DNA from 3 places in the Promicromonospora sp. NPDC019610 genome. Region 1 is predicted to be linked to each of the others. Evidence: riboswitches for the same ligand, from Rfam matches in the RefSeq annotation. Region 1 holds a riboswitch; each other region holds the start of a gene.
What was found. Region 1 has a riboswitch for S-adenosylmethionine ahead of ACH45N_RS01420 (methylenetetrahydrofolate reductase). Riboswitches for the same ligand answer to the same signal wherever they lie in the genome.

Region 2: another riboswitch for S-adenosylmethionine. It lies ahead of ACH45N_RS11250 (LLM class flavin-dependent oxidoreductase); the one in region 1 lies ahead of ACH45N_RS01420 (methylenetetrahydrofolate reductase).
Region 3: another riboswitch for S-adenosylmethionine. It lies ahead of ACH45N_RS02555 (aminotransferase class V-fold PLP-dependent enzyme); the one in region 1 lies ahead of ACH45N_RS01420 (methylenetetrahydrofolate reductase).

The regions. Positions count from the first base shown of each region.
Region 1 is NZ_JBIRXX010000001.1:323,776-329,323, forward strand. Features, by position in the region: gene ACH45N_RS01405 (extracellular solute-binding protein) at 1-437, shown strand, start outside; gene ACH45N_RS01410 (carbohydrate ABC transporter permease) at 508-1,383, shown strand; gene ACH45N_RS01415 (carbohydrate ABC transporter permease) at 1,383-2,306, shown strand; SAM riboswitch class I at 2,401-2,517, shown strand; gene ACH45N_RS01420 (methylenetetrahydrofolate reductase) at 2,522-3,466, shown strand; gene ACH45N_RS01425 (N-acetylmuramoyl-L-alanine amidase) at 3,919-4,893, shown strand; gene ACH45N_RS01430 (hypothetical protein) at 4,947-5,471, opposite strand; gene ACH45N_RS01435 (1-acyl-sn-glycerol-3-phosphate acyltransferase) at 5,479-5,548, opposite strand, start outside.
Region 2 is NZ_JBIRXX010000001.1:2,523,386-2,528,933, forward strand. Features, by position in the region: gene ACH45N_RS11245 (GH92 family glycosyl hydrolase) at 1-1,443, shown strand, start outside; SAM riboswitch class IV at 1,917-2,028, shown strand; gene ACH45N_RS11250 (LLM class flavin-dependent oxidoreductase) at 2,410-3,570, shown strand; gene ACH45N_RS11255 (rhodanese-like domain-containing protein) at 3,609-4,100, shown strand; gene ACH45N_RS11260 (GNAT family N-acetyltransferase) at 4,097-4,720, shown strand; gene ACH45N_RS11265 (O-acetylhomoserine aminocarboxypropyltransferase/cysteine synthase family protein) at 4,717-5,548, shown strand, end outside.
Region 3 is NZ_JBIRXX010000001.1:588,688-594,235, forward strand. Features, by position in the region: gene ACH45N_RS02545 (O-succinylhomoserine sulfhydrylase) at 1-613, opposite strand, end outside; gene ACH45N_RS02550 (rhodanese-like domain-containing protein) at 610-1,059, opposite strand; SAM riboswitch class IV at 1,327-1,441, shown strand; gene ACH45N_RS02555 (aminotransferase class V-fold PLP-dependent enzyme) at 1,473-2,891, shown strand; gene ACH45N_RS02560 (hypothetical protein) at 2,895-3,491, opposite strand; gene ACH45N_RS02565 (amidase) at 3,648-5,147, opposite strand; gene ACH45N_RS02570 (hypothetical protein) at 5,361-5,548, shown strand, end outside.

The sequences.
Region 1 (5,548 bases):
GTCTGCCGCCGAGCGTCGGGCAGATCGAGTCCGACAACCCGGACCTGGAGTACTCCATCCACCCCATCCCCACCGAGGACGGCTCGCCGTTCACGCTGGGTGTGGCGGACCACCTCATGGCGTTCCAGAACGACGGCGACAAGCAGGAGGCCATCACCGCGTTCTTCGACTACTTCTACTCCGCCGACGTCTACGTGCCGTGGGTCCAGGCCGAGGGCTTCCTGCCCACCACCCTCTCGGGCTCCGAGCAGCTCGCCGGCGAGGAGGCGCTCGCGCCGTTCCTCGAGGTGCTGCCCGACGCGCAGTTCTACCCGAGCACCAACCCCGACTGGCAGGCCGCGGACTCCGCGTTCAAGGCGCTCTTCGGCCAGCTCGACGGGAAGAAGTCGGCCCAGGACGTCCTGACCGAGATCCAGGCACAGGTCGACGCGGGCTGACGCCCCACCGACCGCCGTGCCCGGCACGGCTGACCACACGCAACGCCGAACCGAAAGCACGGGGAACTTGGTGAAGGACCTGATGAAGGCCCTGCCGTGGATCGGGCCCGCGGTCGCACTCATTGCGGCCGTGGTCCTGTTCCCGGTCGGCCTGATGTTCTGGAACTCGACACGCGACATCAGCCAGAGCGGCCTGGACGACGGGGGAGTGGGCCTCGCGAACTTCGCGACGGTCATCGGCTTCCAGTACTTCTGGCCGATCCTCGGCCGCACGGTCGTGTGGGTGGTCGTCGTCGTCGCCTGCACCCTCATCGGGTCGCTGGCGCTCGCGGCACTGCTGAACAAGGCGTTCCCCGGCCGCCGGCTGGTGCGGATGGCCGTCATCGTGCCGTGGGCCTCCAGCGTCGTCATGACGACGCTGGTGGTGCACTACGGCCTGGAGCCGTACTTCGGCATCATCAACTCGTTCCTGGTGGACGTCGGCCTGATCAGCACGCCGGAGGGCTACGGCTGGACCCGACACCCCGGCACCGCGTTCGCGTGGGCCATGGCGGTCGCCGTGTTCGTGTCGCTGCCGTTCACCACCTACACGGTGCTCGCCGGGCTCCAGACGGTGCCCGGCGAGACCGTGGAGGCCGCGCGGATCGACGGCGCCAGCGGGGCGCGCACCTACTTCAGCGTGGTGCTGCCGCAGCTGCGGGGTGCCATCTCGGTGGCGGTGCTGATCAACATCATCAACGTGTTCAACTCGCTGCCGATCCTGCGCGTCATGACGGGGTCCATCCCCGGCTACGACGCCGACACCGTCATGACGATGATCTTCAAGTACATGCAGAACCAGCGGCAGATCGACCTGGCCAGCGCGTTGTCCGTCATCGCGTTCCTGGTGGTCATCGCCATCGTCGCCGTCTACGTGCGGGTCGTCCGCCCCCTGGAGGAGGTCTGATGACCGCGATCACCGACCCGGGGACCACCGCGCGCGACGCGGCCCGGCCGCCGTCGGACAACCGGCGGCGGGTGCGGAAGTACACGACGGATCAGGTGCCGCTCGGGTCGCTGCTGCTCCGGCTGCTCGCCGGGCTCGTGGTGCTGGTGGTCTTCCTGCTGCCGTACCTGATCATGTTCTTCGGCTCCGTGAAGACCAAGGCCGAGATCAGGTCGGTCGACCCCACCTACTTCCCCACGGAGTGGCACTGGGACAACTACGTCACCATGTGGTCCACGCCCGAGACGCCGCTGGCGCAGAACCTGATCTCCACCCTGGTGATCTCGTTGTGCGCCACGCTGCTCGTGCTGGCCGTGGCGCTGCCCGCCGCCTACTACACGGCGCGGTTCCGGTTCACGGGCCGGCTCTTCTTCCTGTTCCTCGTGATCGTGACCCAGATGGTGCAGCCCGCCGTGCTGACGTCGGGCCTGTTCCGGCAGTTCATCGCCATCGGCATCCTCGACACGTGGGTCGCGATGATCCTGGTCAACGCCGCGTTCAACCTGTCGTTCGCGGTCTGGATCATGCACAGCTTCTTCGCGGGCATCCCGAAGGAGGTCGACGAGGCGGCGCAGCTCGACGGCGCCGGCACGTTCGCCGTCCTGACGAAGATCAACCTGCCGCTCGTCTGGCCGGGCATCGTGACGGCGGTCGTGTTCACGTTCGTCGCCTCCTGGAACGAGTTCGCGGCCTCGCTGGTGCTGCTGACGACGGCGGGCAACCAGCCGCTCTCCGTGGCGCTCACCAAGTTCGTGGGCCAGTACGAGACGTCCTGGCAGTACGTGTTCGGGGTGTCCGTCGTGGCGATCGTGCCTGTGGTGATCCTGTTCATGATCATCGAGAAGCGCCTGGTGGGCGGCCTGGTGGCCGGGTCGGTGAAGTAGCCGGCGGGCCCGGTCCACACACCGTGGACCGGGCCGTCTCGACCCCCGGACGAATTCTGTCCCAGTGCTGGACGGTCGCTTAGCATGGTGGCGAACCCCATCCAGAGCGGTCGAGAGTCCTGGCTCCCTGACACCGCAGCAACCTGCCGACCTTCCGCCGCGTCGCCGCGGCACGAGGGACGCAAGGTGCTCACGCCAGGTTCGATGGAGCAGCCATGGTCGCCGAGGTACACCCGCACCGCCCCACGGTGTCGTTCGAGTTGATGCCCCCGCGTCGGCCCGACGCCGCGCCCAACTTCTGGGAGACGGCGCAGCGGCTCGTGGCGGCCCGCCCGGACTTCGTCTCGGTGACGTACGGGGCGGCCGGCGGCGACCGGGCGACCGCGCGCGAGGTGCTCGCCACGCTGCTGCGCGGTACGCCCGTGCTGCCGGTGGCCCACCTGACCTGTGTGGGCGCGTCCCGCGAGGACGTGTCCGCGGTGATCGAGGAGTTCCTCGAGGCCGGGGTGCGGTCCTTCCTCGCCCTGCGCGGCGACCCGCCGCGCGACGAGCCGGACTGGCGCCCGCCGTCCGACGGCGTGCGCTCCAGCGTGGACCTCGTGCGGCTGCTGCGGCAGGTGGAGGAGCGGCGGTGCGCCGCCGACGTCAGCACCGCGCTGCGCTCGGCCGCCCGGCCGCTGGCCATCGCCGTCGCGACGTTCCCGGACGGCAACCCCGGGGCCGGCACCACGCGCGAGCAGGAGGTGCGCCGGCTGCTGGAGAAGCAGGAGGCGGGCGCGAGCTTCGCGATCACCCAGTTCTTCTACCGCGCGGACTCGTACACCGGGTTCGTCGAGGCGGCCCGCACCGCGGGCGTGACCATCCCGATCCTGGCCGGCATCCTGCCGACGACGGAGGCGCGCCGGCTGCGCCGCGTCGAGGAGCTCACCGGGGTGGCGGCGCCCGCCGACCTCCTGCGCGACCTCGACCGGCTCACCGCACCCGACGGCGCCGTCGACGCCGAGGCCCAGCACGCGCACGGCATCGAGTACTCCGCGGCGCTCGCGCGCGAGGTGCTCGACGCCGGCGCGCCCGGCGTGCACGTGTACACGTTCAACAAGCACCGCCCGGCCCTGGACCTCCTGGACCGCGTCGGCCTGACGGGCCGCGCCGCCGCCTAACCCCTCCCCCTTCGTTGAGTGCTGGCTATTTGTTGCTTTTCGCGCCCGAAACCAACAAATAGCCAGCACTCAACGGGTCGGGGTGGGGCATCTTGGGTCTGGGATGGGGCGGATGTGATGTACCCGGTGGGCAGGGTGGCGGCCGATACTACGGATGAAAATCGGCACGTCACAGCGCGACCGAACCGTGGAGGCCCCACCGTGCACGAACACGACCACAGCTCCACCGACTGCAGCCCCGACAGCCACGCCGCGTTCGGGCGGCGTGACCTCCTGCGCGGCGCCGTCGTCCTCGGCATCGGTGCCGCGGGCGCGACGATCGCCGCGCCCGCCGTCGCCGCGCCCACTCCGGCCGGGAGCGCGCCTGCCGGGAACGCGCCCGGCGCCGCCCCGACGCCCCGCCGTCCCTGGCCCCCGACCCCGAGGCGCCCGCGGACGCGCCGCCCGGCGCCGTGGCCGGGGTCGAGGTGGCCGCGCCGGCCATCGCGAGCTGCGCCACCTGGGGCGCCGCGGCGGCTCGCGGGACCATCGACACCGTCTCGGCCAACCCGAACAAGATCCTGATCCATCACACCGCGTCGGCCAACGTCACCGACTACTCGCAGGCCGCCGGGTACCAGATCGCCCGCGACATCCAGCAGTGGCACTTCGCCAACGGCTGGGTGGACACCGGGCAGCACCTCACGGTGAGCCGCGGCGGGTACGTCATGGAGGGCCGCCACGGCTCGTTGTCGCGGCTGCAGAACGGCAGCGGCACGGTCGTGGGCGCGCACGCCCCCGGGCAGAACAGCCAGGCGATCGGTATCGAGAACCAGGGCACCTACACGAGCGCCACGCCGCCCGCGCAGCTCTGGAGCCGGCTGGTCGAGCTGTGCGCCTACATCTGCGACCAGTACGGCATCGCGCCCACCCAGATCTACGGGCACCGGGACTACACGGCGACGGCCTGCCCGGGCGACGTCCTGTACTCGATGCTGCCGCAGCTGCGGTCCGAGGTCGCGGCGGCACTGGCGGGCACGAGCTGGTCGGTGATCGTCGACAACACCTCGGCGGGCTTCTCCGCCGGCTCCTCGTGGCTGACGTCGTCCTTCTCGGCCGAGCGGTACGGCGCCGACTACCGCTACGCCACGCCGGCCGAGGTCAGCGACCTGGCGACGTACACGGCCACGATCCCGTCGAGCGGCTCGTACCGGGTGGAGGCGTGGTTCCCGGGGATCGCCGGCTACAACACGTCGACGCCGTTCATCGTCTACACCGGTACGGGCTCGTCGACGATCCGCGTGGACCAGTCCGCGGCGGGCGGGGCGTGGCTCTCGCTCGGCACCTACGCGATGACGGCGGGCACCCGCACCGTGGTCGCCGTCAGCCGCTGGACCCAGGGCACGGCGTACGTCGTGGCCGACGCGATCCGGATCACCCGGCTCTAGCGCCGTGACAGACGTACAGGTCCCCCGAGGGACCTGTACGTCTGACACGTGCCTCAGGCGGGCGTGGGGGTCAGCGCCCGGAGCAGGTCGTCCGGTTCCGCGACGCCCACGAGCACCGACGTCGCCCGGACGGCGCGCAGCACCTGCACCCGCGCCGCGACCGGGCGGGACAGCTCGATCAGGACGGCGGGTGCCGCCGTCGTACGCACCAGCGAGACCCGGCCGATGTCCTCGTCGAACCCGACACCGAGCTCCAGGGGGCGGACCGCGGTGGGCCGGTGGACGGTCGCGGAGAGGACGTCGCCCGGTGCGACGTCGACCGCGCCCAGCCAGCCCAGCCGGAACCGGGCCACGCCGTCGGACACGCGGTGGCGCGCCCACAGGGGTGAGACGAAGAGAACCACCAGGGCGACCGTGAGCACCCCGACGACGAGGTCGACGGCGAGTGCCACGGGCGCGGGGAGCAGCGCGCCCGCGACGAGGTGCAGCACGAGCACCTCGACCGCGCCCAGCGCCACCACGCCGGCGACCATCGCCAGCCAGGAGCCCCGCCCGCCCAGGCCGAACGTCGTCCTCACGCCGGCCTCAGTCCGCACGCTCCTGGCCGCTCATCGCCTGGATCGACTGCATGACCTGCTCGGTCAGCTCGCGCCGC
Region 2 (5,548 bases), 2.2 Mb from region 1:
GGGTACGTGCACCTCTTCGACGCCGCCACGGGATTCTTCCGCGGCCGCGCCCGGGACGGTGCCTTCGACCCGGCCCCGTTCGACCCGGACGCGTGGGGCGGCGACTACACCGAGTCCGACGCCTGGAACTTCCTGTTCCACCCCGTGCACGACGGTGCGGGGCTGGCCGCCCTGCACGGCGGGCGCGCCGGGCTGGAGCGGCTGCTGGAGCGGTTCTTCGCCGCGCCCGAGCGGGCCGACAAGCCCGGCAGCTACGGCACCCCGATCCACGAGATGTTCGAGGCGCGTGACGTGCGCCTGGGCCAGCTCGGGCAGTCGAACCAGGTGTCGCACCACATCGCCTGGACGTGGTCGGTCGCCGGGCGGCCGGACCGCACCCAGGAGGTCGTGCGCGAGATCCTGACGCGGCTGTGGACCGGCAACGACATCGGGCAGGGGTACCACGGCGACGAGGACAACGGCGAGATGTCGGCCTGGTACGTGCTGGCCGCCCTCGGGCTGTACCCGCTGGAGATCGGCTCACCGCGCTGGGCGGTCACGTCGCCGCTGTTCGACCGGGCGGTGGTGCACCGGCCCGACGGTGACCTCGTGATCGAGGCGCCGGGTGCGGCCGAGCGGGTGTACGTGGCGGGGCTCGAGGTGTCGGCTGGTGCTGGTGCTGGTGCTGGTGCTGGTGCTGGTGCTGGTGCTGGTGCTGGCCGGGTCGTGGTCGAGCCGTCGGTCGACAACGCCGACCTCGTCGGGGGAGCGACCCTCCGCTTCGCCCTGTCGGACGTGCCGACGCGCTGGGGTGTGCCCGCGGACGACGGCGAGCCGGCTGCTGCGGGTGCGGGTGCCGCGGTTGGTGCCGGCGCACCCGGTGCCGCTGGCGCAGGTACAGGCACCGACTCCGCGGGTGTCGCCGGCGCCGCCGTCGTCGGAGCTGATGCTGCCGGTGCGCTCCGGCCGGCGTCCGACCGGCCGTGGCGGCGTGCCGACGGCGGCTGGCGCGGCGCCGAGGGCGACGTCCTGCCGCACCTGACCGACGGCGACCTCACGACGTCGGCGGAGGTGGACGGCACCCTTGAGTGGGTGCCCGCAGCAGACGCCCCGGCAGGCGCGGTGCTGCGCGCCTACACGCTGACCTCGGGCCCGTCCCCCGAGACGGCGGCCTCGGAGTCGGCGGCGGCCTCGGAGTCGGCGGCGGCCTCGGAGTCGGCGGCGGCCTCGGAGTCGGCGGTGGCAGCGGCGTCGGCGGACGGAGCGGGGACGGGGCAGCCGCCGTCTGCCTGGCGACTGGTCGCGGCCGACGGCCGGGTACTCGACGAGCGGTCCGGCGAGGAGTGGCGCTGGCCCGGCCAGCTGCGTCCCTTCGTGCTCGACGAGCCCGTTCCGCTGACCGCCGTCCGGCTGGAGCTCGCCGAGCCGGCCGCCCTGGCCCAGATTGAACTCCTCCTGGACTAGCCGCACGCCGGAGTGCGCTTCTGCCCCGTCATTGCGCCCGAAACCAGCCTGGTTCCGGGCCCAATGACGGGGTAGAAGCGCACCTCCGTTCGGTACCCTCCCGCCTTCCGTGTGCTCCCGCCTTCCGTGCCCTCCGGCCTACCGCGCCCTCCGGCGTCGATGAGATCGGTCGGTTGCCTTGAAATCGGTCGGTTGCGTCGAGATCGGTCGATCGACCGACCGGTCTCGAGGCAACGGACCGAACTCATGGAGCGGCCACCGCAGCCGCCCGCCGCGCAGCCCGCCTGCCGCGCAGCCCGCCCGCCGCGCAGCCCGCCCGCCGCGCGCCCCGCCCGCTCCACGCCGGAGCCCCCAGGTCCCGGGATGTGAGATCTGGGCAAGGATCATTGACTTCTATGGGTTCCATTCGTATCTTCTGTGACATCGAGACCAACCGCACTTATCCGATCGGAGAGATGTAGAAAGCCTCGACAGGTCATGAGTTCCGACGCGAAGCCCCGGCTGGTCGGACGGCAACCCCCCGCGCGGGTGGGTGCCCCGGGTGAGGACCAGGTCCACCGCCGCCGGCGGATGACAACACGCGTCGCTCGCCGCTGGGCGAGCAGGTGAGGAGAACGACGATGACCCGGAGCGCTGCCCCCGCCGTCCACGTGTCCCTGCCGACCCGGAACGTCACCGTGCGGGCTGGTGCTGCCCCGCGCGAGCACATGTGTTGTCGCTGACCCCGACAGCCCCGACGCGCTGACCGGCCGCCACAGGCGCCACCGGCCCGCCGCCCGGACCTCCTCTCGGCGTCGCACGCCGAGCCCCGGCCGCCTCCGGCCCTCACGTCCCTGACCGGACGCCTCACTCCTGCCCTCTGGCAGCCACGCTCCCGGGCGACCCCTGGACGCCGTCGCGCACCCTGCGCGCCGGCCGGGTCCCCCGGGCGCCGTCGCGCAGCCGCAGCCCGAACGGAGCCCCGCCGTGCCGTACCCGTCGCAGCCCACGTCCCTCGCCTCCACCTCCTCCCGTCCCGTCGTGCTCGGCGTGGACCTCACCTCCGCCGGAGCCCGTCCGGGCGCGCACCGTGCACGCGGCCCGGTCGCGCCGCGCCCGTTCGACGGCGAGCGGTTCCTGCACCTCGTGCGGACCGCCGACCGCGGCCTGCTCGACTTCGTCAGCCTCGACGAGGGCTTCCTGCTCCACCCGGGCCGCAGCCAGGTCACGGGGCGGCTGGACACGGCCGTCGCGGCGGCCCGGGCCGCGCGGGTCACGACCGGCATCGGGCTGGTCGCCGCCGTCGACACGGTGCACGTCGAGGCGGCCCACGCCGCCGTCGCGCTGAGCAGCATCGACCGCGCGAGCAGCGGCCGGGCCGGCTGGCAGGCCGTGCGGCAGAGCAAGCTCCCCGAGGCGGACGACGCGTGGGCCGGCCGGGTCGAGCTGGGCATCCGCTCCGTGACCCAGGTGTGGACGGGCCGTCCCGGCAGCGGGGCGGGCGCGGTCGAGCTCGACGCCGAGGGCCGGTTCCGCGTGGACCACGACGGCATCCGGTTCGCCGTCCGGGGCCGCCCGGCCGCCGGCACGGACGACGCCCTGCCGCAGACGCCCCCGCCCGTCGTCGTCCGCGTGCGCTCCGAGGCGAGCGCGGCGCTCGCCGGCCGTACCGCCGACGTCGCGCGGATCACCGTCACCGACGCCGCGCACGCGGTGCGGCTGCGCCGGCTCGTGCGGGACTCAGCGCTGTCCGCCGGGCGCGACCCCGAGGAGCTGCGCGTGCTCGCCGAGGTCTACGTGGTGCTCGCGCAGGAGCGGGCCAGTGCGCGCGCACGCCTCGAGCTCGTCGAGGCCCTGGAGGGCACGGCGGTCATGGGCGACGGGCTGGTCGTCGCCGACACGCCCGACGAGCTCGCGACCCTGATCGCCGACTGGACCACCGTCGGCGCCGTCGACGGGTTCCTGCTGCGGCCGTCGTCGCTGAGCTCCGACCTCGACACGATCACCGACCACCTGGTGCCCGCGCTCCAGCACGCGGGCCTGTTCCGCACCGAGCGGACGGCGACCACGCTGCGCGGCTCGCTCGGGCTGTCGGACGCCGAGGCCGCCGAGCGGGCGCTGCCCACGGGCCGGCTCCTGAGCGCCTGACCATCCGACGAACCACGCACCACCCGGAGGAGACCACCATGACCACCCCTGAGCCGCAGACCCCCGAGCTGCACACCCCCGAGCCGCAGACCCCCGAGCCGCAGACCCCCGAGCCGCAGACCCCCGAGCTGCAGACCCCCGCAGCCGCGGGCGCCAAGGTCGCCGCCGGCGCCCTGCTGATCGACGTCCGCTCGGCCGCGGGCCGCGCCTCGGCGGGCGAGATCCCGGGCGCCACGCTCGCCGACCGCACCAACCTGGACGCGCTGTTCGGGCCGTCCGACCACCCCGCGATCACCCTCGACACGCCCGTCGTGGTCGTGTGCGGCTCGGTCAACGGCTCCGGCCCCGTCGCCGAGGCGCTCGCGGCCCGCGGCTACACGAACGTGTCGCACGTCGACGGCGGGTTCCCCGCGTGGAAGGAGGCCGGGCTGCCCGCGACGGAAGCGGCAGACCAGCCGGCGACCGAGGCGGACCAGCCCGCGACCGCCGGGGCAGACCAGCCCGCGGCGGCGCCGAGCGCGGCGCCATGACGATCGCGCACGACGTCCGGGCGGCAGGTTCGGGCAGCGGCACGGTCGGCGGCACGGCGAGCGTCGTGGTCCGGCGGGTGCGGGACGACGAGCACCGGGCCGTCGCCGAGGTGCTCGTGACCGCCTACACGCACGACTTCGAGATCAGCGACAGCTACCGTCACTCGCTCGGGGCGGTCAGCCGCTGGGCGAGCGAGCACGAGGTCTGGGTCGCGGTACCGGCCGGCGAGGCGGGTGCGGGCGACGCCACGCGGGTGCTGGGTGTCGTCGTCACCCCGGCGCTCGGCGGGCCGGCGCTGTCGGCGCTCGCCCAGGACGGCGAGCTCGACTTCCGCCTGCTCGCCACGCACCCCGACGCCCGCGGGGGCGGCGTGGGCGAGACGCTCGTGCGGCACGTGATCGGGCTCGCGCGCGACCGCGGCGCCCGCCGGGTCGTCATGAACTCCGGCGACCAGATGCGTGCGGCCCACCGCCTCTACGAGCGGCTCGGCTTCGGGCGCCTTCCCGAGCGCGAGACGCGCGTCGTCGAGACGAAGCAGGGGCCGACGCGCCTGCTCGCCTTCGGCCTCGACATCGCCGACACCGACGCCCCGGCCGACACGCGGGACGGTCGGCCATGACCGGCTTCGCCACCCGGCAGGTGCACGCGCGCAGCACGGGGCGGGACGACGCCGGGCGTGCCACCGGCGCGGTCGACGTCGTCCCGTCCGACTCCGCGCCGTCGGCCCGCGTGGTCCCGCGGGCCACGCCCGTCTACCTGACCGCAGGGTTCGAGTTCGAGGAGTGGGAGCAGGCCGCCGGGCACTTCGGCGCGGGCGAGGGGTTCGCCTACACGCGCACCGGCAACCCGACCACGGCCGCCGTCGAGCAGCGGATCGCCGCCCTGGAGGGCGGCACCGACGCCCTGTTCCTGGCCAGCGGCCAGGCGGCCGTCACCGTCGCCCTGCTCGGCCTGGTGGAGGCCGGCCAGCGCGTGCTCGCCGCGTCCAGCATCTACGAGGGCACGCGCGGGCTGCTCCTGGAGAACCTGCCGCGCCTCGGCATCGAGGCCGACTTCGTGGACGACGCCGCCGACCCCGCCGCCTGGGAGCGCGCGATCCGCCCCGAGACGCGCGTGCTGTTCCTGGAGTCGATACCGAACGCGCGCAACGACCTGCCCGACCTGGCGGCGGTGGCCGACGTCGCGCACGCCCACGGGCTCGTGCTCGTCGTGGACAACACGCTGGCCACGCCGTACCTGCTGCGGCCCATCGAGCACGGCGCCGACGTCGTGGTGCACTCCGCCAGCAAGTTCCTGGCGGGGCACGGCTCGGTGCTGGGCGGCGTCGTCGTCGACTCCGGGACGTTCGATCCGCGCGCCGCGGGCGCGCTCTACCCGCACCTCGTGGCGCCCAGCCGCACGGGCGGGCCGAGCGTGGCCGACCGGCACGGCGGGAACGCGCGCCTGG
Region 3 (5,548 bases), 260 kb from region 1:
ACACATTGTCCAGCACCACGACCGCCCCGGCGGCGTGCGCCAGGTCCACGACGGCGCGGACGTCCACGATGTCCTGCATCGGGTTCGAGGGCGTCTCGAAGAACACCACGTCCGCGGGCGTCGAGAGCGCGTCCTCCCACTGGGACAGCACGTGCCCGTCCACGTAGTCGGTGCGCACGCCCCACTTCTTGAAGATCTCCTCGAAGATCACCACGCTGGACCCGAACAGCGCCCGGGCGGCCACGATCCGGGAGCCGGAGCTCACGAGAGCGGCCAGCGACGTGAACACCGCGGACATGCCGGTGGCGGTCGCGTAGCAGGCGTCGGCGCCCTCGAGCTGGCGCAGACGCTCCTCGAAGGTGTGCACCGTCGGGTTGCCGTAGCGCGAGTAGACGAACCGGTCGACGTCGCCCTTGAACGCGGCCTCGGCCTCCGCGGCGTTGTCGTAGACGTAGCCCTGCGTGAGGAACAGCGCCTCGCTCGTCTCCTGGAACTCGCTGCGCTGGTGGCCGCCGCGCACGGCGAGCGTCGCCGGGCGGACGCCGTCGGGCAGCGGCTTGCGGCCGGAACCGCCGGGGTTCGCGCCGGGCGGGAACGCGCCGGTGACGGTCACGCGGGGCCCGCCGTCCACGGCAGGCCGGCGACCTTCCAGCCCTGCTGGTCCCGGACGCCGTCGGCCCCGGGCGCACCCTCGAAACCCTCCAGCACGTTGTACGACGGCGCGATGCCCGACGCCGTGGCGAGCCGCGCCGCCGCGATCGAGCGCTGGCCGGAGCGGCACAGGAAGACGAGGGGCCCGTCGGTCACGCCGGCCGCCCGGAGCTCCTCCAGGAACCGCGGGTTGGGCACGCCGCCGGCCCGCACCCACTCGGAGAACACGGGCTGCTTCTCCAGCGACGCCGTGTCCGGGATGCCGATCGTGCGCCACTCGCCCTCGGTACGGACGTCCACGAGCGTGGCGTCCGGGTCGCCGGCGAGCAGGTCCCAGGCCTGCTGAGGCGTGATGTCGCCGGCGTAGCCGTCGGCCGGTCGTGCTTCGACGCGCGCGGGATCGCTCATGATGCTCCTCCATCGGTCGTGGCGGTAGCACCCTCGTCCGTCCTCCGCTGCTGCGGGGAACGCTGGGTTGCTGCGGCGTCGTCGTGCCACGTCACTCGGCCGCTCGGGATGGTCGTTGCCCACCCTACGACATGGTGTCCGGTGGGTGGAACAGTGTCTCGACAGGCAACCCGAGTAAAACAGTAGGGAACGAGCCGACCGGATCGTGGGACCAGCATCTGAGACATGCGTTGACAGGTGTTTTGCCCGCAGCACAGGATGGCCGCAGGTCATGAGCGCCAGCGTCAAGCCCCGGCTCGCTGGCCGGCAACCCTCCCTCCGCGGTGGGGTGCCCCGGGTGACGACCAGGCCGCGCGCAGTCCGCGTGCGGCAAGCGCGGGGGAACCTCCCCCAGGACTGTGCTGGAGGACGCCATGTCTGCTCCCACCCTCAGCCGTGCCACCACGGTGACCGGCCTCGCCCCGCTGCGCCCCGTCGTCGGCGGCGGGACGCTCGTCCCCCTCGTGGACGGCACGCAGGTCTCGTACGCGAACCTCGACGTCGCCGCGTCGGCCCCGGCCCTGCAAGCCGTCGCCGACCGGGTCACCCAGGTGCTGCCGCTGTACGCCAGCGTGCACCGCGGCGCCGGCTACCTCTCCCAGGTGAGCACGGCGCTCTACGAGACCGCGCGCCGCACCATCGGCGCGTTCGTCGGCGCCCGCGAGGACGACCTGACGATCATCACCCGGAACACCACCGACTCGCTCAACCTCCTCGCCGGCTGCGTCCCCGCCCAGCCCGACGGCGAGCCCGGCCGCGTGCTGGTGCTCGACGTGGAGCACCACGCGAACCTGCTGCCCTGGCAGCGCACGACCGGCGCGACCGTGCTGACCGGCGGTGCCACCGTGGCCGAGACCATCGCCCAGATCCGGGAGGAGCTGGCCGACACCGCGGCGGACCGCCCGTACGCCCTCCTGGCCCTGACCGGCGCCTCGAACGTGACCGGCGAGTCCCTCCCGATCGCCGAGATCGTCGCCGTCGCCCACGAGTTCGGCGCGCGCGTGGTGCTCGACGGCGCCCAGCTCGTGCCGCACCGCCGCATCTCGCTGGAGTCCACCGGCGTGGACTACCTCGCCTTCTCCGGGCACAAGACCTACGCCCCGTTCGGCGCCGGCGTGCTGGTGGGCCACCGCGACTGGCTCGACCAGGGCACGCCCTACCTCGCGGGCGGCGGCGCCGTCCGGCGCGTGCGCGTGAGCGGCACCGACTGGCACGAGGGGCCCGCCCGCCACGAGGCCGGCTCGCCCAACGTGATCGGCGCGGTGGCGCTCGCGGCGGCCTGCGAGGAGCTGGCAGCGCTCGACCCGGCCGAGGTCGTCGCGCACGAGAACGCCCTGCGCCGCCGGCTCGTGTCGGGGCTGGAGGCGATCGACCGCGTCGAGGTCGTGCGGGTCTGGGCCGACGCCGTCGACCCGGTCGGCGTCGTCACCTTCACCGTGACCGGGTACGACCCGGGCCTCGTCGCCGCGTACCTGTCCGCGGAGCACGGCATCGGCGTCCGGGACGGCCGCTTCTGCGCGCACCCGCTCCTCGGCCGGCTCGGCTTCGACGCCGGCGCGGTGCGTGCGTCGGTCGGCGTCGGCACCGCGGGCGAGGAGATCGAGCGGCTGATCGCCGCCGTCGGCCGCCTGGTCGACGAGGGTCCGCAGGCCGGGTACGACGTCGTCGACGGGCTGTGGGTCGTGACCGACGACCCGCGTCCGGTGCCCGAGGGCTCCGGCCTCGCGGGCCTGCTGGCGACGGCCGCCCTGGGCTTCGACGAGGCCTTCGGCTGCCTCCCGGACGAGGACTGACGGCTACAGCGCCAGCGCCACGCAGATGCCGCCCATCGTGAGGTCCAGGCCGATGCACCACAGCGCGAGCGAACGGTTCACCACCACGTCGCGGCGGTAGTGCACCACGTCCCACCCGGCGTGCGCGGCGAGGGCGAGGCCCGCGAGGGCCAGCCCGAGACGCGGCTCCAGGAACAGGGCCGCCGTCGCGACCCCGAAGAAGCCGGCCATCGCGGCGGCCTGCGGCCACGTCGCCCGACGTCCGCGGGCCAGCCCGATGCCGGCCAGGACCAGCCCCACCAGGACGAACGCGATCCAGCGCGGCGTGTCCAGCAGCTCGGACGCGACGGGGATCGCGGACGCCAGGAGGGCGACGAGCCAGGCCGTCCAGCGGACGCCGGTGACGGCGGCGGCCAGGTAGCACAGCGTCGCGACGCCGATCGCGGTGGTCGGGTCCTCGGCGACGGCGTCCTGCCAGGTGCCGCCCACGATCGCCGTCCCGCCCACCAGCAGGGCGAAGCCCGTCAGCACACCCAGCACGATCCAGGCGGTGTTGGTGGGCCAGGTCCCGGTCCACCGGCTCGGCCGCGCGGGGGCGGTCGTCTCGAACGTCTCGGCCATGGCTCCGTCCTCCCTGTCCCGGCGCGTCGGCACCGTCGCGTCCAGATACCCGCTAGGGGTACCCAACCACGCGCAGCCAGGGACGCGGAACCAGATTCGGCCACCACCGAAGGGTCAGACGTACAGGTCCCTCCGGGGACCCGTACGTCTGACCCGTCAGAGCGGGAAGGCGCGCGGGCGGGGGATCGCCGCCTCGATCTGCGCCGCCAGCGCCAGCAGCGTGAGCTCACCGCCCGGCCGGCCGACGATCTGCACCCCCATCGGCAGCCCGGCCGGCGCCTCGGCGGTGGGCGCGGTCCAGTGGGTCGGCACGGTGATCGCGGGCAGCCCGGCGACGTTGAGCATCGACGTGAAGGGTGTGTACTGGCACTGCTGCTCGAAGTTCCGCTCCGGGTCCTCGGCGTCGTACCACCCGATCGGCCGCGGGGTGAGCGCCAGTGCGGGGGTCACGACGGCGTCGTAGGCGCTGACCTGCGCCACGAGCGAGCGCTCGAAGCCGGTGAGCGTGCGCACCGCCTCGGCGAGCTCCCGCGCGGGCACCTCGCGGCCCGACCGGATGAGCCACTGCGTGAGTGGCTCCAGCCTGCCGAGCGTCTCCGGGTCGTCGATCGGCACGGCCGACGCGCCGCCCATCCACAGGGTCCGGAACGCCGGGGCGTACTCGGGCGCCTCGGCCAGCACCGTCTGCTCCACCTCGTGCCCCACCCCGGCCAGGGCGCCCACCCCGGCGTCCAGCGCGGCGCGCGCCTCGGGGGACACGGCGATGTCGTAGAAGCCGTCCCACGCGGACGAGGTGGTCACGCCGAGGCGGGCTGCCCGCGGGCCGCCCGCCTCGTCCGGCAGCTCGGCCCGCTGCGCGGCCGCGAGGTAGGCCCCGGCCGCGTACGACGGCGCCCGCAGCGTGTACGGGTGCGCGACGCCGCCCCCGGCGCGCCGGGGGAGCATCGCCTCCAGCAGCAGGGCGGTGTCGGCGACGGTGCGCGCGATCGGCCCGTTCACGACCAGCCCGCCCAGCGAGTCGACGCCGCTGCCCGCGGGCAGCAGCCCGCGCGTGGGCTTGAGGCCGACGACGCCGCAGGCCGCCGCAGGGATGCGGATCGACCCGCCGCCGTCGGATCCGGGCGCAAAGGGCAGCATGCCCGCCGCGACGGCGGCGGCCGCCCCGCCGCTGGAGCCGCCTGCCCCGCGGCCCAGGTCCCAGGGGGTGCGCGCCGGGGCGGCGCCGACCGGCTCGGTGTAGGCGGGGAAGCCCAGCTCCGGCGCGGCGGTCTTGCCGAGGCTGACAATCCCGGCGTCGTCGAGCACCTGCACGATCTCGTCGCTCTCCTCGGCAGGCGGCAGCCCCGCGAAGGCGCGCGACCCGAAGCCGGTCGGTACGCCCGCGCGGTTCCACAGGTCCTTGTCCCCGGTGGGCAGGCCCCACAGGCTGCCCGACGGCGGCGGCGTGTCCCCGCCGGAACCCGCCCCGCACGTCTCCTGGAGCTCGGCCGCCCGCTTCCGTGCCCGCTCCGGGGTGACGGTCGCGAACGCGCCGACCGCAGGGTTCAGCCGCTCGATCCGGTCGAGGAAGTGCTCGGTGACCTCGGTGGGGGTGAGCTCTCCGGCGGCGAGAAGGTCGCGGAGCTCGACGGCGGTCCGCTCGTGCAGGGCATCCATCCCGTCAGGCTAGACGCTTTTTGACACATCGCATTCAACGTTGTGACCTGCACTGATGTGTCCAGGTACGGACAATTGGCGCTCCGCGTATTCCCATTCTGCCGCGCAGAATGCGCTTCTCCGGCATATGTTCGTGCCGAGCTGTCACCTTTGCGCCCGCGCCGTCACGGTGCGCGCGAGGTGCGCAGAAATATCTCGAAGGGGGAGAGCACTATGACATTCTTCAATACGGCACTCGTCGTGCCGAACCAGGTCGACTGGCTGGCGCCGCTCACGAACGCGCTCGGTGCGGTCGCGAGCTTCATCCCGAAGCTCCTCGTGTTCCTGGTGATATTCCTCATCGGGTACTTCATCGCCAAGGCGATCGCCCGGTTCGTGGGCATGATCCTCACGCGGATCGG